2 regions of the Selenomonas sputigena ATCC 35185 genome follow, and region 2 is predicted to be linked to the other one. Evidence: riboswitches for the same ligand, from Rfam matches in the RefSeq annotation. Region 2 holds a riboswitch; the other holds the start of a gene.
What was found. Region 2 has a riboswitch for cobalamin ahead of SELSP_RS02425 (TonB-dependent receptor domain-containing protein). Riboswitches for the same ligand answer to the same signal wherever they lie in the genome.
Positions count from the first base shown of each region.

Region 1: it holds a riboswitch for cobalamin, as region 2 does, so the genes downstream of both, SELSP_RS07150 (sirohydrochlorin cobaltochelatase) here and SELSP_RS02425 (TonB-dependent receptor domain-containing protein) in region 2, are expected to answer to the same signal.

Region 1 is NC_015437.1:1,568,570-1,578,542, reverse strand. It holds gene SELSP_RS07185 (ABC transporter substrate-binding protein) at 1-394, shown strand, start outside; gene SELSP_RS07180 (ABC transporter permease) at 395-1,381, shown strand; gene SELSP_RS07175 (ABC transporter permease) at 1,378-2,226, shown strand; gene SELSP_RS07170 (ATP-binding cassette domain-containing protein) at 2,235-3,053, shown strand; gene SELSP_RS07165 (ABC transporter ATP-binding protein) at 3,055-3,660, shown strand; gene SELSP_RS07160 (amidohydrolase) at 3,893-5,044, shown strand; gene SELSP_RS07155 (heavy metal translocating P-type ATPase) at 5,108-7,732, shown strand; cobalamin riboswitch at 7,969-8,146, shown strand; gene SELSP_RS07150 (sirohydrochlorin cobaltochelatase) at 8,525-9,523, shown strand; gene SELSP_RS07145 (hypothetical protein) at 9,592-9,973, opposite strand, start outside.
Region 2 is NC_015437.1:541,853-553,580, reverse strand. It holds gene SELSP_RS02455 (methyl-accepting chemotaxis protein) at 1-901, opposite strand, end outside; gene aroF (3-deoxy-7-phosphoheptulonate synthase) at 1,061-2,092, opposite strand; gene pheA (prephenate dehydratase) at 2,077-2,967, opposite strand; gene SELSP_RS02440 (ABC transporter ATP-binding protein) at 3,289-4,065, opposite strand; gene SELSP_RS02435 (FecCD family ABC transporter permease) at 4,067-5,122, opposite strand; gene SELSP_RS02430 (ABC transporter substrate-binding protein) at 5,126-6,145, opposite strand; gene SELSP_RS02425 (TonB-dependent receptor domain-containing protein) at 6,224-8,680, opposite strand; cobalamin riboswitch at 8,948-9,144, opposite strand; gene cysK (cysteine synthase A) at 9,360-10,292, opposite strand; gene SELSP_RS02410 (RrF2 family transcriptional regulator) at 10,622-11,068, shown strand; gene SELSP_RS02405 (hypothetical protein) at 11,309-11,539, shown strand; gene SELSP_RS02400 (TOBE domain-containing protein) at 11,632-11,728, opposite strand, start outside.

The sequences.
Region 1 (9,973 bases), 1.0 Mb from region 2:
GTGGTCGGAGGCCCGCAAGATAGCGCGCAACATCCCGACGGTATGGGCGATTGGCGACTATACGCCGCAAGCAATCTACAATTATTTCCATTCCTCGCAGGTCGGGGTGAATGTCATCAACAACTCTGCCATGTATCGCAATCCGACGGTCACTGCGCATATCGATCGGGCACTTGCCGCTGCGACCGATGAGGAGATGCTGCGCGAGTTCCGTGCGGCACAGTGGGATGGCGTGACGGGGCCGAAGGTCGATATCCCTTATCTTTGGATTGCGACGGTTCAGGTGCCGTATTTCGTCAATAATCAGCTCGATCTCGGTCAGCTGCGTGTGGGTGAGCGCGGACAGGGCATGGGGATCCTTATAACACTTGACGAATGGCAGTGGAAGAAGTAAATGGATAAGAGAATCGTCTGCTTTCTTGGGGGCAATCTGTTTCGGCTTGTGCTCCTCCTGGCTGCGGTGAGCGTCATCAGTTTTATACTGCTCGCCAATTCGCCCATCGATCCCATCGACGCGTACTTCATCAATAAGGCGGCATCAGCGGAACAGCATGCGCTCATTGCCTCTTATTGGGGCTTTGACAAGCCGCCGCTCGAACGCTTCCTGCTTTGGGCGGGGAATATTCTGCATGGTGATTTCGGCACATCGTTCATCTATCGCGCCCCTGTACTCGAAGTCATCGGAGAAAAGTTTCGCCTTACGCTTCTCTTGATGATGACGGCGTGGACGCTGTCGGGCGCAATCGGCTTTGTTCTGGGCGTGCTCGCGGGAATGTACCGCGACAGCCGCCTGGACAAGGCAATTCAGGGATTTTCCCTTCTGTGCGTCTCCGTGCCGGTATTCTGGCTCGGACTCCTGTTCCTCATGCTCTTCGCGGTCAAGCTGCAGTGGTTTCCGCTCGCGCTTGCCGCTCCCATCGGAAAGCTGCATGAGGAGGTTACGCTGGCAGAGCAGATCCATCATCTGATTTTGCCGGCACTGACGCTCAGCGTCACGGGGATTTCTTCCATCACGCTGCAGACGCGCGAAAAGATGATCGAGGTGATGGGGACGAACTACATGCTCTTTGCCGAGGCGCGCGGCGAGAATCTTTGGCAGCGCGTGCGGCGGCATGGTTTGCGTAACATCCTGCTGCCTGCGATCACCTTGCAGTTCGCGTCCTTCAATGAGCTGTTTGGCGGCGCCATTCTCGCGGAGACGGTGTTCTCCTACCCGGGACTGGGCAGTACGGTCACGCTGGCGGGGCTGCGCGGCGATCTTGCACTGCTGCTCGGCATTGCAGTCTTCAGTGCAATCTTTATCTTTGTCGGTAATCTCATCGCCAACATTCTATATGGGATTGTGGATCCGCAGCTGCGCGAGGGGAGGGGGATGTCATGAACAAGGCGCTTCCCCTCGCGCAAAGCGGTCTGAGTGTCCGTCAGCGCCGACTCATCTTTGCCGTGTTTGCGATCCTGTTCATTTTGGGACTGCTCCTCTGGGGTACAACGATGGATGAGAGTTCCTATGCGGTCGACTTCGGGCAGAAAAATCTTGCGCCGTCCGTCCTTCATCCGTTCGGTACGGACAACATGGGGCGCGACATGTTTCTGCGCTCCGTCAAGGGCATGTCGATCAGTCTGCAGATCGGTTTTGCCGCCGCGTTTTTCAGCTCCTGCATCGCGCTCCTCCTCGGAACGTTGTCGGCGGCATTCGGCGGCAAGGTGGATCGCTTCGTTCTTTGGCTCGTCGATCTCTGCATGGGAATTCCGCACATCCTCCTCATCCTCATGATTTCGGTGATGATGGGCGGCGGAATCCTCGGCGTATCCATCGGCGTCATCGTCACGCATTGGCCGCGTTTGACGCGTGTCATCCGTGCGGAAGTCATGCAGCTGCGCTCGCAGCCCTATGTTCTGGCGGCACGTCAGTATGGCTGCTCGTGGTTTTCCATCGCGCGCCGGCACTTCGTGCCGCATGTTGCACCGCAGTACATCATCGGGCTTGTTTTGCTCTTTCCGCATGCGATCATGCATGAGGCAGCCATCAGCTTCCTCGGCTACGGCCTGCCGCTCGATATGCCGGCGATCGGCATCATCCTGGCGGAGTCCATGCGCTATCTGGCGCTCGGCATGTGGTGGCTGGCATTTTTCCCGGGCTTCTTGCTGCTGCTCGTCGTTCTGATTTTTGATCGTCTCGGCGAAGCACTGCGCGATATTCTCGACCCACAGTCCGGACAGGAATAGGAGGCTTTATGGGACAAGAACTTCTCGAAGTAAAGAATCTGTCCGTGTCGTTTCGCATGTATCAGAGCGCACTGAAGCATACACTGGTGGCAGGGATGTACGATGTCAATCTGTGCCTGGGTGCAGGAGAAATCCTTGCCGTCGTCGGCGCAAGCGGTTCGGGCAAGAGCCTTTTGGCGCATGCCCTGCTCGGCATCCTTCCGTACAACGCCGTGACGAGCGGCGAGATGATCTATCGCGGGACCGTGCTTGATGCGGCGCGTCAGGAAGAGCTGCGCGGACGGGAGCTGGCGTTGATCCCGCAGTCTGTGACACACCTCGACCCGCTCATGCGCGTCGGCAAAGAGGTATGCGGGCTCTACGGTTCGCCTGTCGATATGGCGGCGACCTTCCGGCGTCTGCATTTGGAGGAAAAGGTTCAGCGCCTGTATCCGTTTCAGCTTTCGGGCGGCATGGCGCGGCGCGTCCTCTTTTCGACAGCGGTTATCACGGACGCCGCTCTCATCATCGCGGATGAACCGACGCCTGGCATGGATATCAAGAGCGCCGTCGAGGCATTGCAGCTTCTGCGCGAGCTTGCCGATGCGGGAAAGGGCATTCTGCTCATCACGCACGACATCGATCTCGCCGTCGAAGTTGCCGACACGGTTGCCGTTTTCTATGAAGGCCGAACCGTGGACAGGGTTCCGGCCGCTGCATTTTGCGGCGACGGCAGCGATCTGCAGCATCCCTATACACAGGCGCTTTATCATGCCCTGCCGCAGAACAGTTTCAAGGTCTATTCGGCGCAAGAGGTGCGGCAGATGACGGAAGCGGGAGGTGCATGAGATGCTCGATGTGAAGAATCTCTCCTATCGCTATGGGATGAACGCTCCCGTTCTGCAGAATATATCTTTGCATATTGCAGACGGGGAGCGGCTCGCTCTTTTAGGATCAAGCGGGCGCGGCAAGAGCACGCTCGCGCTGCTCCTTGCAGGCTATCTGCCGCTGCAGGAAGGGTCTATTGCATTGGACGGTGCAGCCTTGCCGAAGGGCGGTTACAATCCCATCCAGCTCATCTATCAGCATCCGGAAAAGGCGATGGATCCGCGCTGGAAGGTGAAGGATTCCCTGAGCGAAGCATGGGATGTGCCGGATGAACTCCTCAGGGCGATCGGCGCCGAGCTTGATTGGCTCACACGCTGGCCGAACGAGCTCTCGGGCGGTCAGCTGCAGCGGCTGTCGATTCTGCGCGCGCTCAGTCCCAAGACGCGCGTGCTCATCGCCGACGAGATCACGGCAAGCCTTGATCCCATCACACAGGCGCAGATCTGGTCGGTCATCTTACAGGAAGTCGAAAGACATGATATGATCCTCATTGCTATCACGCACAACGAGGCATTAGCGCGGCGCATTTGCACGCGCCTGGTGCATGTCGATGATCTGCAGGCATGAATGAAAAACGGCATCTGTCCTTGACGGGTGCCGGTTTTTCTTCATGCCCCAAAAATTTGCTGCATGTGCAGATTATTTTGCTGCAGAAACTGTAGGTCTGTGCCGTGTGTGGATTTTTTTGATGTCTTTAGATGATACAGCGGGACGAGAAGATTTGTTGACAAAATGGGGCAGTCACTATATAATACCATATAATATACTAAACATATATGAATTAGAGAGGCAAAACATTATGTCAGCTATCGAAAACATCGAAGCATATATCGAGGAAGAATTTCAGTGGTTTCACCGCCATCCGGAGCTTTCCTATGAAGAAGTGGAAACGACGAAGCGCATCCGTGCTTCCTTGGAACGTGCGGGCATACGCATTCTCAAATTACCGCTTTCGACAGGAATTGTTGCGGAAGTGGGCGAGGGTGAGCCTGTCGTTGCCTTGCGTGCCGATATCGACGCCCTGCCCATCGAAGAGCAGACAGATTTGCCGTATCGCTCGGAGAATGAGGGACGCATGCACGCCTGCGGGCATGATTTTCATACAGCATCCGTTCTCGGTGCGGCGCTTCTGCTCAAAAAGCGCGAGATGGAGCTGAAAGGGCGCGTGCGCCTGTTCTTCCAGCCAGCAGAGGAGGCGCCGGGCGGGGCTAAGGTACTCATGGAGGCAGGAGCCCTGCGCGATGTACAGGCAATTTTCGGACTCCACGCGTCGCCCCTTTTGACGGTTGGCACGGTCGGCATATCGGAAGGTGCTGTCACGGCGGCAGTCGACCGCTTCGTATTTCGCTTCATCGGCAAGGGGACGCATGCCGCGCATCCGCAGCGCGGCATCGATCCGATTCCTTTGGCGGCGGGATTCATCCAAGCGGTGCAGACCGTCGTCGCGCGCAACCTTCATCCGTTTTCGGCAGGGCTTGTGAGCGTCACGCATGTCGCCGCGGGCAATACGTGGAACGTCATCCCTGAAGAAGCGCTCGTCGAAGGAACGACGCGCAGCATGGATGGAGAAGAACGCGCCTTGATTCGTAAGCGCGTCTGTGCTTTGGCCGAAGGTCTGGCACAGGCGCATGGCGCTGAGGTGGTGACGGATTGGTACGAAGGGCCGCCGGCGACGGCGAACGATGTTTTTTGGACATCGTTTTCCAAGCGGGTGGCAGAGGCGTGTGATTTGCAGGTTGTGTCTGCTCCGAAATCCTTGGGCGGTGAGGACTTTGCCTTCTATCAGGAGAACGTGCCGGGCTGTTTCGTGCTGGTTGGAACGGGATTGTCCGCTGCCATCCACAATCCGAGCTTTCGCGTAGACCCCGCTGCGCTCGCGCCGACGGCGCATTATCTAGCGGAACTTGTGCAAAGTGCGTTAAAGAAAGTGGGAAATGAAATTTGTTCTTGACAAACATCGCATCGACGTATATTCTGTTCAAATAGTCATAGGAAACGAGGAGGTGTTTTTCTTATGACGGAAAATGAAAAGTATCAGATCACGGGCATGTCGTGCGCGGCGTGCAGTGCGCGTGTTGACAAGGCGGTTCGTCATCTGGCGGGCGTGCGGGAGGTGTCTGTGAACCTTCTGACGAATTCGATGCTCGTAAGTTACGATGCGCCGCTGACGTCGGAGATGATCTGCGCCGCTGTCGAGCATGCGGGCTACGGCGCGAGCCTTGCTGCCGGCAAGGGGGCAGGACGGGCAAAGGATATGCGAGAAGAGCGAGAGGCGCTTGAAGATCATGAGACGCCGAAGATTCTGCGCCGCTTTATCGTGTCGCTCGTGCTCCTCGTGCCGCTTCTCTACGTTTCGATGGGGCACATGCTTCTTGCGCTTCCCATTCCGCAGGCGATGGAGAACAATGCGCTCGTCATCGGCCTTTACGAGCTTCTTCTCGCTGTCGCCGTCATGATCGTCAATCAGAAATTCTTCATCAACGGCTTTCGCAATATCTTTTCGGGCGGCGTGAACATGGATACGCTCGTAGCTCTTGGCAGTGCGGCGGGCTTCGTTTACAGTACGGGAAATCTCTTCTCCATGCTTCTCGCGGCGCGAGCCGGCGACTGGCAGAGCGTCGCTGCGGGCGGCATGGATTTCTACTTTGAGACGTCCGCGATGATCTTGACGCTCATCACGGTGGGCAAGTGGCTGGAAAGCCGCAGCAAGGGCAAGACGACGAATGCCATCAAGGGGCTCATGGATCTTGCACCCAAGACGGCGCGACTCGTAAGGGACGGCGAGGAGGTCGTTGTCGCCGCTTCGGAGGTCGCCGTCGGCGACGTCTTTCTCGTACTGCCGGGCGAGAGCTTCCCCGTCGACGGCAAGGTGCTCGAAGGCGAGAGCGCCGTCAATGAGGCGGCGCTGACGGGCGAGAGCCTGCCTGTGGACAAGGCGCCGGGCAGTCTCGTGAGCGCCGCCACGATCAATCAGAACGGCGCTTTGACCTGCGAAGCGCGGCGCGTCGGCGAGGACACGACGCTGCAGCAGATCATCGAGATGGTGCAGAACGCCGCCGCTTCAAAGGCGGAGATCTCGAAGCTCGCTGACAAAGTGTCGGGCGTATTCGTTCCCGTCGTCATTGTTTTGGCTCTTGCTACGGGCGCTCTTTGGTTGCTTCTGGGCGAGACGGCGAGCTTCGCTCTCGCGCGTGCCGTCAGCGTGCTCGTCATCAGCTGCCCCTGCGCCCTAGGACTTGCTACTCCGGTCGCCATCATGGTCGGCAGCGGCAAGGGAGCGAAGAACGGCATTCTCTTCAAGACGGCGGCTGCTTTGGAGGCGACTGGCAAGGCAGACTTCGTTGTGCTCGACAAGACGGGCACAATAACGGAAGGCAAGCCGCGCGTGACGGATCTCATGCCTGCTGCAGGTGTAGGAGAAGAAGAGCTTCTTTGCGTGGCGACCGCCTTGGAGGCGCAGAGTGAACATCCACTTGCCGTTGCCGTTCGACGCGAGGCAGAAGAGCGCGGCATTTCTTTCTCGAAGGTGCAGGATTTCCAGGCACTGCCCGGGCATGGCGTCACGGGCACGGCGGAGCTTTCGGGTGAACGTCGAGAGGTGATCGGCGGCAGCATGGCGCTGATGAAGGAGAAAGGGCTTCTGACAGCGGACATGAAGGCGGCGGCGGAAAAGCTCGCGTCGGAGGGAAAGACGCCGCTTTTCTTCGCCGCTGCGGATCGCTTGCTCGGCATCATCGCCGTCGCTGACGCCTTGAAGCCGGATAGCCGCGAGGCGATCGAGGAACTTCTGCGCATGGGCGTGCAGCCCGTCATGCTGACGGGAGACAACCGCCGTACGGCGAACGCGGTCGGCGTGAAGCTCGGCCTTTCTGCCATCGTCGCTGACGTTCTGCCCGACGGCAAGGAAGAGGTCGTGCGCCGTCTGCAGGAGAGCGGCAGGACGGTCATGGTAGGAGACGGCATCAATGACGCGCCCGCTTTGACGCGTGCCGATGTCGGCATCGCCATCGGTGCGGGCGCTGACATTGCCATGGATGCTGCCGACGTCGTCCTCATGAAGTCGTCGCTCAGGGACGTCGTCGCGGCCATTCGCCTTTCGCGGCAGGTCATCCGCAACATCAAGGAAAATCTCTTCTGGGCGTTTTTCTACAATGTCATCGGCATACCGCTGGCGGCAGGCCTTTGGCTGCCCGTGTTCGGCATCGTATTGAGTCCGATGTTCGGCGCGGCGGCGATGAGCCTTTCAAGCTTCTGTGTCGTGATGAATGCTCTGCGGCTGAACTTTTTTGACGTTTATGACGATAGGAAAGATAAGCGCAAGGTTTTGCGTGAACTGCCCGGCTTCCTTTTGCAGAAGGAAGCAGAAGCAGAAGCGGGAGCGGAAGAAGCTGCACAAATGCAGGCAGATGAAAAATTGGAGGCAAGTGTAATGAAAAAGACGATTTCTATCGAAGGTATGATGTGCGGCCACTGCGTCGCCCATGTGACGAAGGCTTTGGAAGGCATGAACGGCGTGGAAAAGGCGGAAGTCAGCCTGGAAAACAAGAATGCCGTCGTCACCTTGAGCGCCGACGTTTCAGACAAGGCTCTTTCGGCGACGATTGTCGATGCAGGCTACGAGGTTGTCGGTATCAGCTGACGGATGGTTTGCGCGTGTGCGCCTTCTCTGCAATGGGGGAGGCGCATTCGTTTCTTACCCGGGTTTCGCGCAGCAAAAACATTCCGCAAGGCTTGAAAACATTGGAGCTATGGCAACGGTGCATTGCAATAGCAAGGTTGATTGTAATAGCAAATCGGATAGTTTTCATAAAAGGTGTTGACAAGGGACGCGCATAGTGCTACCATAATACATGAAGTTCATGAGAACATAAAAACTTCATATCGATTGGGTTAGGTGTCGCAAGACTTAATAGGGAATCCGGTCAATGCCGGAGCGGTCCCGCCACTGTAACAGCGAGCGAATCTGCATAATGTCACTGGGGAGTTTTCCTTGGGAAGGCGCAGAGTAGCGATGACCTGGAGCCAGGAGAACTGCCTAGCTGACAATCACCGTTTGACCTGCGAGTGATGGGGAAGGGGATTATTGCGCAACGCAATGAATCCCGGCTGAAGGCCGGGTTTTCTTTTGTAGTGCCTCCCCTCCGAAACCCCTTCCCCTTCGCGGGCAAAGGGGATCCATTTCGGCGGAGAGTTTTCCCTGCGGCTTGGGCTACAGGGGAAAGCATTGCTCATATATTATTTCCGATCCAGTTCTCTTTTGCTGCTCTGCAGCAGCTCCGTGTGTGGAGACACGGAGCTTCCTTTTTCAAGACCGGTTTTTGTCTCGATGACTTGACATCGGGCGCAAAGCCTGCCATAATTTTTGAGGAGCACTCTTTGATGGGTGTTTCCCCATGTGCTTATGTTCTGATTTTCAAAGGAGAGATATTGAATGAAAAGGAATTTCAAGAAGATGCTGGCCATGTCGCTTGCGTGTGGCGCTGTCTTTGGCTTGGGGGCACCTTCCGTGGACGCGGCTTACATGCTGAATCCTGAAGTTACGGATGCGACTCCCGCGCTTCTTGAGGCATCGGAAATCGGTGCTTTGAAGTACGACAATCCCAAGATGCAGAACCTCCCGAACAAGGATGCCATCCTCGTCATGAGTTTCGGTACGACCTTCAAGGATTCGCGCGAGAAGACGATCGAGGCGACGGTCAAGGCGATTCAGGCAGCTCATCCGAATGTGAAGGTCGAGTTGGCGTTCACTTCGCATATCATCGTGGATCGTATCAAGGCCAAAGAAGGGCTTGATATTCCGACACCGGAAGCGGCGCTGAAGCAGCTCAAGAAGGATGGCTATACGCGCATTGCGCTGTGCTCGCTCGATGTTGTTCCGGGTATGGAATATGCCTACGACAAGGCGATCTTCAACGAGTACAAGGACAGCTTCAAGAGGATGACGCTCGGCACGTCGCTCATCTACTGGCAGGGTCAGGAAGAGCAGCGCGATGATGTCAAGGAAGCGCTCTCGGCGCTTTCAACGCAGTTCCCTGAGGTTGCTGATAATGAAGCTATCCTCATCATGGCGCATGGAACGCCGCATCCGGCAAATGCCTACTACAGCGTCATTCAGTCGGGGATCAACCGCATGCAGCTCAAGAACACCTACATCTACACGGTTGAGGGCTGGCCGGGCCTGGAGGATATCATTCCTGAGCTCAAGGCGAAGGGCATTAAGTCCGTCACGCTCATGCCGCTGATGATGGTTGCTGGCGATCATGCGAACAACGATATGGCTGGTAACGAGCCGGATTCGCACAAGTCCATCCTCATGAAGGAGGGCTTCAAGGTCAACACGTACATTCATGGCATTGGTGAAAACGGGCTCATCCGCGGTCTCTTCGTTGATCGTGCGAATGAAGCATGGGATATGCTCCAGTCCAAGTAAGAAAAACAACGATACATCTTCTTTCTATAAGAAAACGCCGCTCGGCTTGGTCGAGCGGCGTTTTTGCATCAGATATGGAAGAAATTCATCATCTTCATCGCGAGCTTCTTCGGTTCGGCGTCCTTGTTGCGCAGCAGGTAGGCGAGAGATCCGGCAAAGAAGAAGGCGGAGATGGGGACGAAGCGCCGTCCCTTCCTGAAGTTCGCCCAGACGAGGAGCTTCTGGAAAAGCGTCTCGATGTCCGTGCGTGTGCCGCCGTATCTCTTCATGATGCGCCGCAGCCGCCAGTCCGATGTGCAGTAGGCATAGATCGCGTCGATGAGTGCAGGGTCTTCGAGATGGTCGATGTACTCGTTGATGAGTGAGTTGACGAGCGTCGAACGTTTGAGCGAGCGGCGCATCTGCAGAATGAAGAGGGCGGTGAGAAGGCCGAGGGATATGAGGAGAATT
Region 2 (11,728 bases):
TCATGCCCGTGAGAAAATAGTAGACGATGCCGCCCAAAAGCGCGAGCGCCGCGAGGCTGATGACAAAGATCGCATACGACATCTTCGTCGCTGCGGCGAACGCCTCGGACTGCGGCACCTCGATGACGACATGCCAGCCTGTCGAGGGAATGGGAACCATCTGATAGAACTTCTGCACGCCCTCGAACTCTTCTTCGAGCATCTGCGGCTTGTCGGCCAGGAACTTCGCGGCAAGAGCCTTATATTTGCCGCCGTCCAGTTCGTTGAGCGTCGTATCGTCAAACTGAAATTTCTTGTGATAAATGAACTCGCTCTTGTCTCCCAAGACAAAGATGGAGCCGTGCTCGCCGACCTTGACGTCCCTGAGCATTCCTGTCAGGGATTCGACCGAAACATCCGTGCCGATGACGGCGACAAGCTCGCCGTCGTGGCCGCGCACCGCCTTGCTCAGTGTCACGATGATCGCGCCGTCTGCCGCGTTCTTGTAGACGTCGGAAAACACTACGCCATCGGAAGACGCCGCGTTCTTGTACCAATCGCGCGTGCGCGGATCCCATGTGGGCGGATACTCCTGGCTCGTCACATGCGAGCCGTCAGGACGCCCGACGAGGAAGCCATAGACGCCATTGCAGCGCCCCAGCTCGTCAACCGTTCCCTGCAGCGCCTCATTCGCTGGCATGCCGTCCGCCCAACTCGTACCGAGAGCCGTCAAGAGAGCCGCCTGCTCACGAATGTTGCCGTCGATCTCTTCGGCGTAACGATTGGCGCGCTGCTCCATGCCGACCTCCGTCGCAGTCTTGAGCCCCGCGCTCGCCATCAAGTAAATGATGACCCCCATGACGATGAACACGACGAGCAGCGGCACGCCAACGCCCGAAAGCATCTTCGGTTTGAGTTTCATAATCCTTCCCCTCCATAGAAATTGTAGAAATTTTCCGTACATATCGCACGATAAAAAATGGGATGCCCGCGAACACGCATCCCATTTCCTCATACGTTTCTATTCTTCTATCGTCTTTTCCACATTTTTTCTAAAGGAAAAACCAAGATTTCTTCAAAATTAAATATCCATCGGCTCGATTTTCTCGTCCTGCATGAACTTCGCGAGCTTCTTGACACCGCGCATGACCTCGTAGTAACTCTCGGGCGTCAGCGACTGCGGGCCGTCGGAAAGTGCCTTCGCCGGATTCGGGTGCATCTCCATGATGAGCCCGTCTGCGCCTGCGGCGATCGAGGCGAACGCCATGGGGCGCACGAAGCGCCACTTGCCCGTGCCGTGGCTCGGATCGGCGATGATGGGAAGGTGCGACAGGTGCTTGATGGCGGCGACGGCGCTGAGATCGAGCGTGTTGCGCGTGTACGTCTCGTAGGTGCGGATGCCGCGCTCGCAGAAGATCACGTTCGGATTGCCCTCGTTCATGATGTACTCGGCGGCATTGAGCCATTCGTCGATCGTCGCCGCGAGGCCGCGCTTGAGCATGACGGGCTTCGTGCCGCGTCCGACCTCCTTCAAGAGGCGGAAGTTCTGCATGTTGCGCGCGCCGATCTGCAGGACGTCAGCATACTCGGAAACGAGTCCGACGTTCTCGACCTCCGTGACCTCGGTGACGACCTTGAGTCCCGTCTTCTCGCGCGCCTCGGCGAGGAGCTTCAAGCCTTCCTCTTCAAGACCTTGGAAGGAGTACGGCGATGTGCGCGGCTTGTAGGCGCCGCCGCGCAGGAACTCGGCGCCGCCCTTCTTGACGATCTCGGCAGCCTCCATGAGCTGCTCGCGCGACTCGACGGCGCACGGCCCCGCCATGACGACGGGCGTTCCCGCGCCGATCTTGACGCCGCCGACATCGACGACCGTCGGCATCGGATGGAACTCACGGCTCGCGAGCTTGTAGCTCTTGGAGATGGCAACGCTCTGCTCGACGCCCGCCATCGCGTCGATTGCCAAAGAGCCCATGCGGCGCTTGTCGCCGATGACGCCGACGATCTTCTGCTGTGCGCCCTCCATGATCTTCGCCTCAAGCCCCACGCCGTTGATTGCATGGATGACTTCCTTGATATTTTCCGCCGTTGCGTCCGGATTCATAATGATGACCATAAAGATGCTCCTTTCAAATTTGCAGCCGTCAGCACGGGAAACGCGCCGAGGGTGCGCAGCCAGATGCTCTTTTGGCGCACCGCTTCAACTGAAGCGGCAAGCCCAGCGGCATCCGCCTCCAACTCAAAGAAAAAGATATAAGCTCCAAGCTCCGTGCGCGCGGGGCGCGACTCAATGCGCAGCATGTTCACACCGCGCACGGCGAACTCCTGCAAAACCTCGCACAAGCTGCCCGCGCGCTTGCCGTCAATCTGGCAGATTACCAGGAGCTTCTCAGGCACAGGCTCATTCGAGAAACGAAGCGCCGGCGACTTTTTCCCCGCACGCTCAACGAGGAAGAAGCGCGTGCAGTTCGCCATCGTGTCCTGGATGTCCTCGGCCACGGGATAAAGGCCGTACAGTTCGCCCGCACGCGCCGTGCAGATGGCGGCACAGCCGTCCTCAGGACGGCTCAGCGCGACGAGGCGAGCCGCCTCCGCCGTCGAGGAGACTGCGACGAGGCGAGCCGCCGCATGGTGCTCCTTCAAGTAGGCGCGACACTGCGAGAGCGGCTGCGCATGAGAGATGATGCTTCGCACCTCGGTTTTCGGGTACTTCATCATCAGCTCGTTGCGCACGCCCCAGATGAGTTCCAAATTCAAGGCGAAGGCTTCGCTCGAACTCAAGGTGTCGAGCGTGATGTTCACCGAACCTTCGAGCGAATTTTCCACCGGCACGAGCGCCCCCTGCACCTGCCCCTCCTCCACCGCCGAAAGCGCCTGAAAGATGGCAGGAAAGGGCAGAAGCTCGCGCGGCTCATCGAGAAGCCCGTTCAAATGAAGCGCCGCCGCCTCACTGTGCGTACCCAGAGGGCCGAGAAAGCCCAACGTGTCCATTACCCGCCTCCTTCTCCACTCAGAAAGCACGGATAAATCCCGTGCCGCCTTACGAAAAAGCCCCCTTGAGCAAGGACGCCAAGGGGGCAGATTGCTGAAAACGCTTCTATATTATCACAGAAACGACAGCTTTGCAAGTTTACAGTTCACGAGTTTACAGTTTGTCTGTCGTGATTGTTCAGATGAGATTTCAAAGCAAATCCTCACGCCTTGCCGAAGTCTGACGATCGGCCCGCGCATTCGACCCGATGACTGTTCGAAGATTCATAGTGAATCCCGACGCATAATCTTCTCATAGGATTTACAGGGAGCAATGTTTCCTTACGATTTTATCCCGTACTGCGGCACATAGCGGATATAGATGCGCCCGTCCTCCCCTTCTTCCACTTTCGCGCATACTTCGTAGAGATCGCGGATGAACGCCTCCGTCAAAAGCTCGCGCGGCGTGCCAGCTCCAACGATGCGCCCCTTCTGTATGGCGATGAGACGATCGCAATAAAGCGCGGCGATGTTGAGGTCATGGATCGCCGCGACGACGGTGAGGTCGAGCCGCTTTACAATATCCATGATCTGCAACTGATACTTGATGTCCAGATGATTGGTCGGCTCGTCGAGGATCATGCACTCGGATTCCTGCGTCAGAGCACGCGCAAGAATCACGCGCTGCTGCTCTCCGCCCGAGAGACTTGAGAAGCTACGTTCTGCACAATCGTCCATGCCGACGGTACGAAGCGAGCGATGCGCGATCGCATAATCGTTCGCATTGTCACGGTCGAAAAGACGCTTGTGCGGCGAGCGCCCCATGAGCACGACGTCGAGCACGCTGAAGTCGAAGCTGTAGAAATTATGCTGCGCCACGACAGAGATCTGCTGTGCGGACTCTCGATAAGACATCTCATCGAGTGTGTGTCCGTTCAGTGTGATCGTCCCTGCGGTCGGCTTCTGTACGCGATAGAGGCATTTCAAAAACATACTCTTGCCGCTGCCGTTGGGGCCGATGATGCCGAGAAATTCCTTCGGCTTCAGATGAAAATCTAACCCCTTGAGGATCTCCTTGTTTCCGATGAAGAGTTTTACCGCCTCCGCGAGTATCTCCATATCACTGCCCTCCGAATCCATAGGTGCGCTTCACCATGAGGTAGATGAATGCGGGTGCGCCCACAAGTGCGATCAGGATGCCGATCGGCAGCTCCGTATGTGGAATGAGAACGCGGCAAAGCCCGTCGGCGACGACGAGGAAGATCGCGCCCACGAGAGCGCTCACGGGGATGAGGCGCCTATGATCGGTACCGACGAGCATCCGCACGACATGGGGAACAACCAGACCGACGAAGCCGATCATGCCCGCAGCAAAGACGGCGAAGCCGACGACGAGCGCACTGACGATCAGATAGCCTTGCCGATAGGCATGAAGATCGGTGCCGAGCGTGATCGCGGACGCATCGCCGAGCAGCATGAGGTTGAGAATACGGCTCTGCGACCAGAAGAAGAGAACCGCGAGCAGGGAAATGCCGCCGAGCAGCGCGATATGCTCCCACTTTGCTCCCGCGAGACTGCCCATCATCCAGTAGGTGATCGTCTGAATGCCCTCCTTGTCGTTGGCAAAATAGACAATGAAGCTCGAAAAGGCGCTGCACACAGCGCTGAGCGCCATGCCGCCGAGCAGCAGCTTCATCGCATTCGCACGTCCGCCGATGTTCGCGATGAATAAAACCGCGAGAGAAATGGAAAATGCGCCCAAAAATGCGGCGATGCCGACGGCATTTTCGCCGAGCGCCGCGCCGACGCCAAGCAGGATGGCGAAGGTCGCGCCAAGAGACGCGCCCGCCGAGATGCCGAGGATGTAAGGATCGGCGAGAGGATTCTTCACAATCGCCTGCATGATGACGCCGCAGGTGGCAAGGCCCGCGCCGATGATGGCGGCGAGCAAAAGGCGCGGCAGGCGAAGCAGCCAGACGATGTCATGGACAGGACCCTTGCCCGCCATGTCGATGGGCGTGCCGCTCTGTATTTGATCGAGAAGCGCAGCGGCGATCGCATCGGGCGGCAGATCGACCGTTCCGATGGAGAGCGCCCAGAAGAGTGCGCCAATGAGAAGCGCTGTGAGCAGGGCTAAGAGGGCAAGAAGCCCCGCGCGAGAAAAAAATGCTTGCATAGATTATTCTCCATATATCTCGGGATACAGCCCATGAGCAAAGATCGTGATGCCGTCGTAAGTGCGAATCCCCGCACTGTAGACCGCATAGAGCGGCGCCGTATAGATGCGTCTCTCTTTTACACAGACGAGCGAGCTAAGCGCCGGATTCTCATAGAGGCGTGCGAGGATCGCATCCTCGTTGCCATAGTCGTTTTCGATGACAACGAGAAAGATCGCGTCGGGGTTCAGCTCAATCATCTCTTCCATGCTGAGACTCGTGCCGTCCGCCGCCAGATGCTCGGCGCCGAGCGCCCGAAGCATATCGCCTGCGAGCGTATCTTTGCCATAGGTACGAATCTCCTTGCCCATAAGCTCGATGACGAGAGCGCGCGGACGTTTTTCTCGGTGGGCGGTCTTTTCAGCGACAAATGAGATTTCATGCTGCATCTCGCCGATGAGAGTCTCGGCACGATCTTCCCGTCCGAAGATGCGGCCGAGATTTCGGATGTCCTCGCACTCCTGCGCGATGGTTTTCATCTTTGTCATGCGTGCAGACGCCGGTGCGATGTAAGTGTGCACGCCGCGCCCCGCCCAAAACGTCGTAGAGCGCAGTACCTTCGGAGAGAAGGTGGACGCCCAGCCGACGATCAGATCAGGCTGCATCATGAGGATCGTCTCCACGTCGAGATGTTCGAGACTCGTGTAGGGGATCGCCTCGTATGCCGCTCGGTACTCCGGTCGGATGTATTTCGCGTCCGGCACCCCCATGCCTGCAACGATGCGATCGCCCACGCCGAGCGCGAGCAGCGTCTCGATCGAGTTCTGCCAGACGGCGACCACGCGCTCCGGCGGACGCTCGTAGACCTGCGCGATGGGGTCGCCCTTTTCGTTGATGTTCTCAATCGTGACGGGCGTATACGCTGCATCCGCCTGCTCCGCTGTGCCAAGACGCTGTGCATTTTCATCCTGCACCTTCACGATGGGACTGCAAGCCGTGAGCAGGAAAACGAGGCAGATGAGCAACAGATAGAAAACTTTCATCCTTCCTCCTATAAGAAAGGGACGCAGGACATTCCGCGAAAGAATAGCCTGCGTCTTTTCCTTTTCATGACCGAACGATCAGAACGTATAGCGTGCGCCGACCATGATGCTGCGGCCGGGCATGGCTGAACTGCCGATGCCGTTCCATGAGTTGTACGAGGTCTGATACGCCTCATTCGTCAGATTGTTTATAGTAAGGTACCCTGTGAGATCGGGGGTGAAGCTGTAGTTGAAATTCCAGTCAAGGACGAGGAACTGACTGTCCGTGAACGCTGTCGGACTGCATCCCGTATACCAGTTCATCAAGAGTCCCGTATAGATCTTCCCCTTCTCATAGGAGAGATTGAGCGCATAGTGATTTTGCGGACGCAGACGATTGATCTGCGTATTGATGTCGCTGCCGCTTTGGTAGCCCCAGTTCGGGTCGAGCACCCAGCCGGGCTTCGCCATCCACTTGTCCTCCATGTGGGTGTAGGATGCGCTCATCGAGAAATGCTTGTCAAAAGCATGGTCGAACGTGATGTTGAACGACTTCTTGTCCTCGCGTGCATTGACCGCCGTACTGGAAAAATCGGCATCATCATTATTCCAAATCGGCAGCGTCGCAATCGCATTGCTCATGCGCGTCCAGTCATAGTGAACGGCAAGTGCGGTATGCTGAGAGAACTCCTTGCGCACGCCGAGTGTCCACGCATCGCCGCGCTCATCTTTCAACGGGGTCTCAAATACGCCGTCTACTTTTGTGTAGTCGCCCTGGCGCAGCGGACGGAGAATCTTCGTCCAGCCGAAATATGTGCTGAGGGTATCGTCAAATACGTATTCTGTGTTGAGTGCATAGGTGAAGATGTTCGTCTTTCCTTTTCCCTGCACATCGTCCCCTGCAGTAGACGACTCATAGCCTGAGTAGTAGCTGTAGCGGAGTGCGGGAGTAAGATCCCAGTTCGGGGTGATGTGAATCTTGTCCTGCACATAGGCAAGGACAGAGTCGCGAGCCGTATGCGATTCCGTGACTCTTCCATTGTTCCGAATGCTTTTCGCATAGTTCTTCGCCTTGTCATAAGTAACGCTCGCGATGACATCGTTCTTGCCTATGGCTCTTGCGTACTGCACTTGAAGACCGTGGTTTTCTTCCTCGTACCAGCTGGTCGGCTCAGGCGCTTTGCCGCCCGTTTTTTCGAGCCATTCCTGCACCTTTGCCGGATCGCCGCCCGGGAAAGGCGCGAGATGATCGCTGATCCACTGCTTGAGCTGCTCTTTCGTTGCACCTGTCGGGAATTGTGTGCGATAGTCTTGAACAAGATCTTTGCGTTTCTTATCGCCCCAGACATACTTATCGCGGTTGGAGTAACGGTGGTTTTGATGATAGAGCCGAACGAAGCTCTCCATACGATTGTCCTTGTCGAACGTCCACTTCAACTCCCAATCGTTGTGCCTAAAGCGGCTGAACGAATTGTACACCTTGCCATCAAGTGCGTAGAGGTTCGCATAGCCGGGGTTGCGCGCATCGCCGGCAAGCGTGCGTGCCGGTTCCCAGTTTCCCGTATTTGGGTTGATGCCCCCTTTGAGGGCGTTATTCGAGTCCAGCTGACCGACGGCAGCGCCAAAAATGATGCGTTCCCAGTCGTCCTGATTCCAATACTTGAGACGCGGCGTTGAGATCGGATAGCCGTCTTTGCCGCTCTTGTGGTTGTACCAGAACTTGATACTCTGCTCATCGGTCAGATCCTTGTCGATGCGGATATTGACCGCATCTTCCGCCCAGTGCGAGCCGCCGAGCGTGCCGATCTTGCCCGTTTCGCCATCGACGTATTCCGTATCGCCGCTCAACGTGCGCGTCACCGTGCCGAAATAGCGGAAGGTAGGATTCTCATCGATGGTACCCGATAGCGTCAGCGAATAATTATGTTTGCTCCACGAGCCGGTCGAAAGATCGAGTGTTCCCTTACGTTCGACCGTTCCCTTGCGCGTGATGATGTTGATGACGCCGCCCGTCGCATCCGGTCCATACGCCGATGCGCCGGGACCTTTGATGACCTCGATCTTATCGACGCTCTCGATGCCGAGCAGCTGGTCGAGATTGACGCCTGTGGACTTACTGCCCTTGGTGCTATTGTAACCGATGCGCGTACTCGTAAGGTTGTCCACGCGCCGCCCATCGATGAGGATGACGACACGCGAGTCTCCGTTGATGAGCACGCCGTTGTTGTAGAACTGATATCCATACTCACCGCCGCGGTAGCCTGGGTTCTGGAACGTCACGCCCGGGATGCGCTTGATCGCCTCCGTGAGATCCGCGTAGTGACGCTTCTCGATCTCCTCGCGCGTGATGACCTTGACATCACCGCCCGTACGGTAGTAGGATTGCTCCGTCACCGTGTCGCCGAACTGGTTGATCGTCTGTTCCGCCGTGACTTCGATGCTGTCCAGCGTATAGAATTGCAGATTTTCGTCATGCCCTGCGTGAGCGGGATTTTGCCCCCCCCATGTGGACAATAATCCGGCAAGAATCGCGCATGTGAGGTGTCGCTTTTTCATTTCTTTCATTTCCTCCTTGATGAGCGTACGCCCTTCCTTTTTCCTGCAACGCCTATCCGGCATTGCTGAAAAACTGCATAAAATGCACGCACAAACGTCCAATTTATGAACATTGTGCGCCGCCCTTCATGAAAGTTCGCCAATCCGTCTGCGCCCTTTAGGCTTGACTTCTTGGATTTTCATAATAAAAAAAGCTTTCTCCACGAAGAAAGCCGCTATATCATCCCGATATCGTAGTCGGCTCCCCTTCCCATCTCTCGTGGATCTGCGGGGCGCACAAAACAGGCAGTTCTCCTGGCTCGGAATCCTCGCGCGGCTGCGCCTTCCCAGAGATGGCTCCCCAGTGACCGGATGTTCATCCATGCAGCTTTGCTCTTCCTTACAGTGGCGGGACCGCTCCGGCATTTGACCGGATTCTCTTTTAGAAAACATAGAGAAAAGCACCGTGTTTTCGGTACAGCGTTTTCTATGCGTCCTAAAGCGTTGTTCAGCACCTGTTTTTTTATGCAATTTTTATTCGCATCTCATTCTATAAGAACTTTCATCTTTTGTCAACGATAGAATAGAGTAATAATTTAAATGAGATTTAATCCCATCGACAGTGTGCCGATGGGATTAAATCTCGTTTGAAAAGGAACGATTTGCTTTTCACGAAAAATTCTAAAGGATGACTTCCATCTCAGTCCTTAAAGAGCTCTGTCGAAAGATAGCGGTCGCCCGTGTCGGGCAGGAGAGCTACGATCGTCTTGCCCTTCGCCTCGGGACGGCGCGCAATCTCGACGGCGGCGGCAAGAGCAGCGCCCGACGAGATGCCGACGAGCGCCCCTTCCGTGCGCGCGAACTCCCTGCCGTAGCGGAAAGAGTCGTCGTTCGACACCGTGATGACCTCATCGTACACGCTCGTATTGAGCGTCTCGGGCACGAAGCCTGCACCGATGCCCTGAATCTTGTGCGGACCGGCCTTGCCTTCACTGAGAACAGGCGAATTCTCCGGCTCGATGGCGATGACCTTCACGTTCGGATTCTTGCTCTTCAAGTATTCTCCGACGCCCGTCACCGTGCCGCCCGTGCCGACGCCCGCAAGAAAATAGTCGACCTTGCCTTCCGTCGCCTCCCAGATTTCAGGCCCCGTCGTCCTCTTGTGCACGGCGGGGTTAGCAGGATTCGTGAATTGCGACGGAATGTAGGCGTTCGGCGTTTCCTTCGCAAGTTCCTCTGCCTTCTCGATCGCGCCCTTCATGCCTTTCGCGCCGTCCGTCAGGACGATCTCTGCGCCGTACGCCTTCAAGAGGTTGCGCCGCTCGACGCTCATCGTCTCGGGCATCGTGAGAATGGCACGGTAGCCGCGCGCCGCTGCGACGCTCGCGAGGCCGATCCCCGTGTTGCCGCTCGTCGGCTCAATGATGACAGAGCCGGGCTTCAAATCGCCGTTTTTCTCCGCCTCCTCGACCATCGCCTGCGCGATGCGATCCTTGACGCTGCCCGCGGGATTGAAGTACTCAAGCTTCGCGAGGATCGTCGCCTCGATGCCATGCTTCGCGCTGAAATTCTTCGCGTGCAGGAGCGGCGTGCCGCCGATGAGTTCCGTAATGCTTTCGTATATTTTTGCCATGATATGTCCTCCTCAAAATTCAATATATGTAATTCATATCTGTTTGATATGTTATATACTACATCGTTTTTCCTAGCGTGTCAATAGGCTTTTTGAAAAATTGTTCGCAGCGGCGAATCTTTACACTCGCCAACCGCACAGTCACAATCCCGAAGCTCTGCAGGGCTGCCTCTTCTGATGCACCTTATGAAGGAAACACGAATAAATGCAGCGCTTCCCTAAGAAATCGCACGGCAGAAAACATATTTCATCGCTATGTAATTGACAAATTCGCGATTTCCCTATAGAATAAATACATAGATAAACTGTATGAAAAGAGGTATACCCTTATGAAAATTTCCGCCAAAGGGCGCTACGGACTGGCTGCCATGGCGTTCCTCGCGCGAATCGGCCAGGCGAACAGCCCGACGACGATCCTCACGATCTCCGAGAATCTAGGCATATCCAAAATCTACCTGGAGCAGGTATTCTCCCTTCTGAAGCACGCGCGTCTCGTGACCTCAAGCAAAGGGTCGCAGGGCGGCTACCATCTCGCTCGCGCGGCGCAGGAGATCACGGCATGGGACGTGCTCGCTGCCATCGAACTGCCGCTGACGGAAAAGGCAGGTCCTGCGACGGGAGATGCACAGGAGGATCTTGAGCAAGCGTTGGCGAGCTGCGTCTACGACCCTCTGGACGCCGCCATACGAAAATCGCTTCAAGGAGTGAACCTCTGCGCCATCCTCGAAGAGGCTGACCGACAAAAGTCCAAGGAAAATATCATGTATTTTATCTAGGCGCAAAGATTTCATTTTCCACTCAAGGATATTCGGTATTCCTCCGTCATTTCATTTCCTTTATCTTCCATTATTTTTGGGACTTTTCAGCGGGAAACAGAAAAACCTTGCAATTTTCGTCCGATGGTGTATAATGGGCAAGGAATTCGGAAGGATGATATTTCGTTCTTCCCGTCTTGTTTCGAGGAAGTCCTTCAAATGGATTTCCGGTACGGTTGCAACACCGCTGGAGGGATTTTTATGACGATTGACAATGTCACCGTCATCATCGAGAGCGGCGCTCTTTCTGCTAAGGAAGCGGAGCGCTACATCCGTAAAATCCAAAGGCACTCGAAAGGTCGCACGCTCAAGCGTGTTTCATTCAAGCTGGCTGACGGGCATTTGGATTTGCGCTATGCATTCGAGGGCATCCCCTTCGAGCGCATCCGCCGCATCTCGCATGAGACGCCAAAAGAGCGCAAGGCTGTCTGACCACCGCCGAATCGCACATAATGAAAAGCCGCTGTCGAGGAAACCCGACAGCGGCTTTTCATTATGTGCAGTTCCTGAACGCCAGGGGTCGCTCAGTCGTCCACGCCGACCATGACGGAAGTCGCCTTAATGACGGCATAGGCTTCCTTGCCGATCACAAGGCCAAGCCGCTCGACGGACCCCATACTG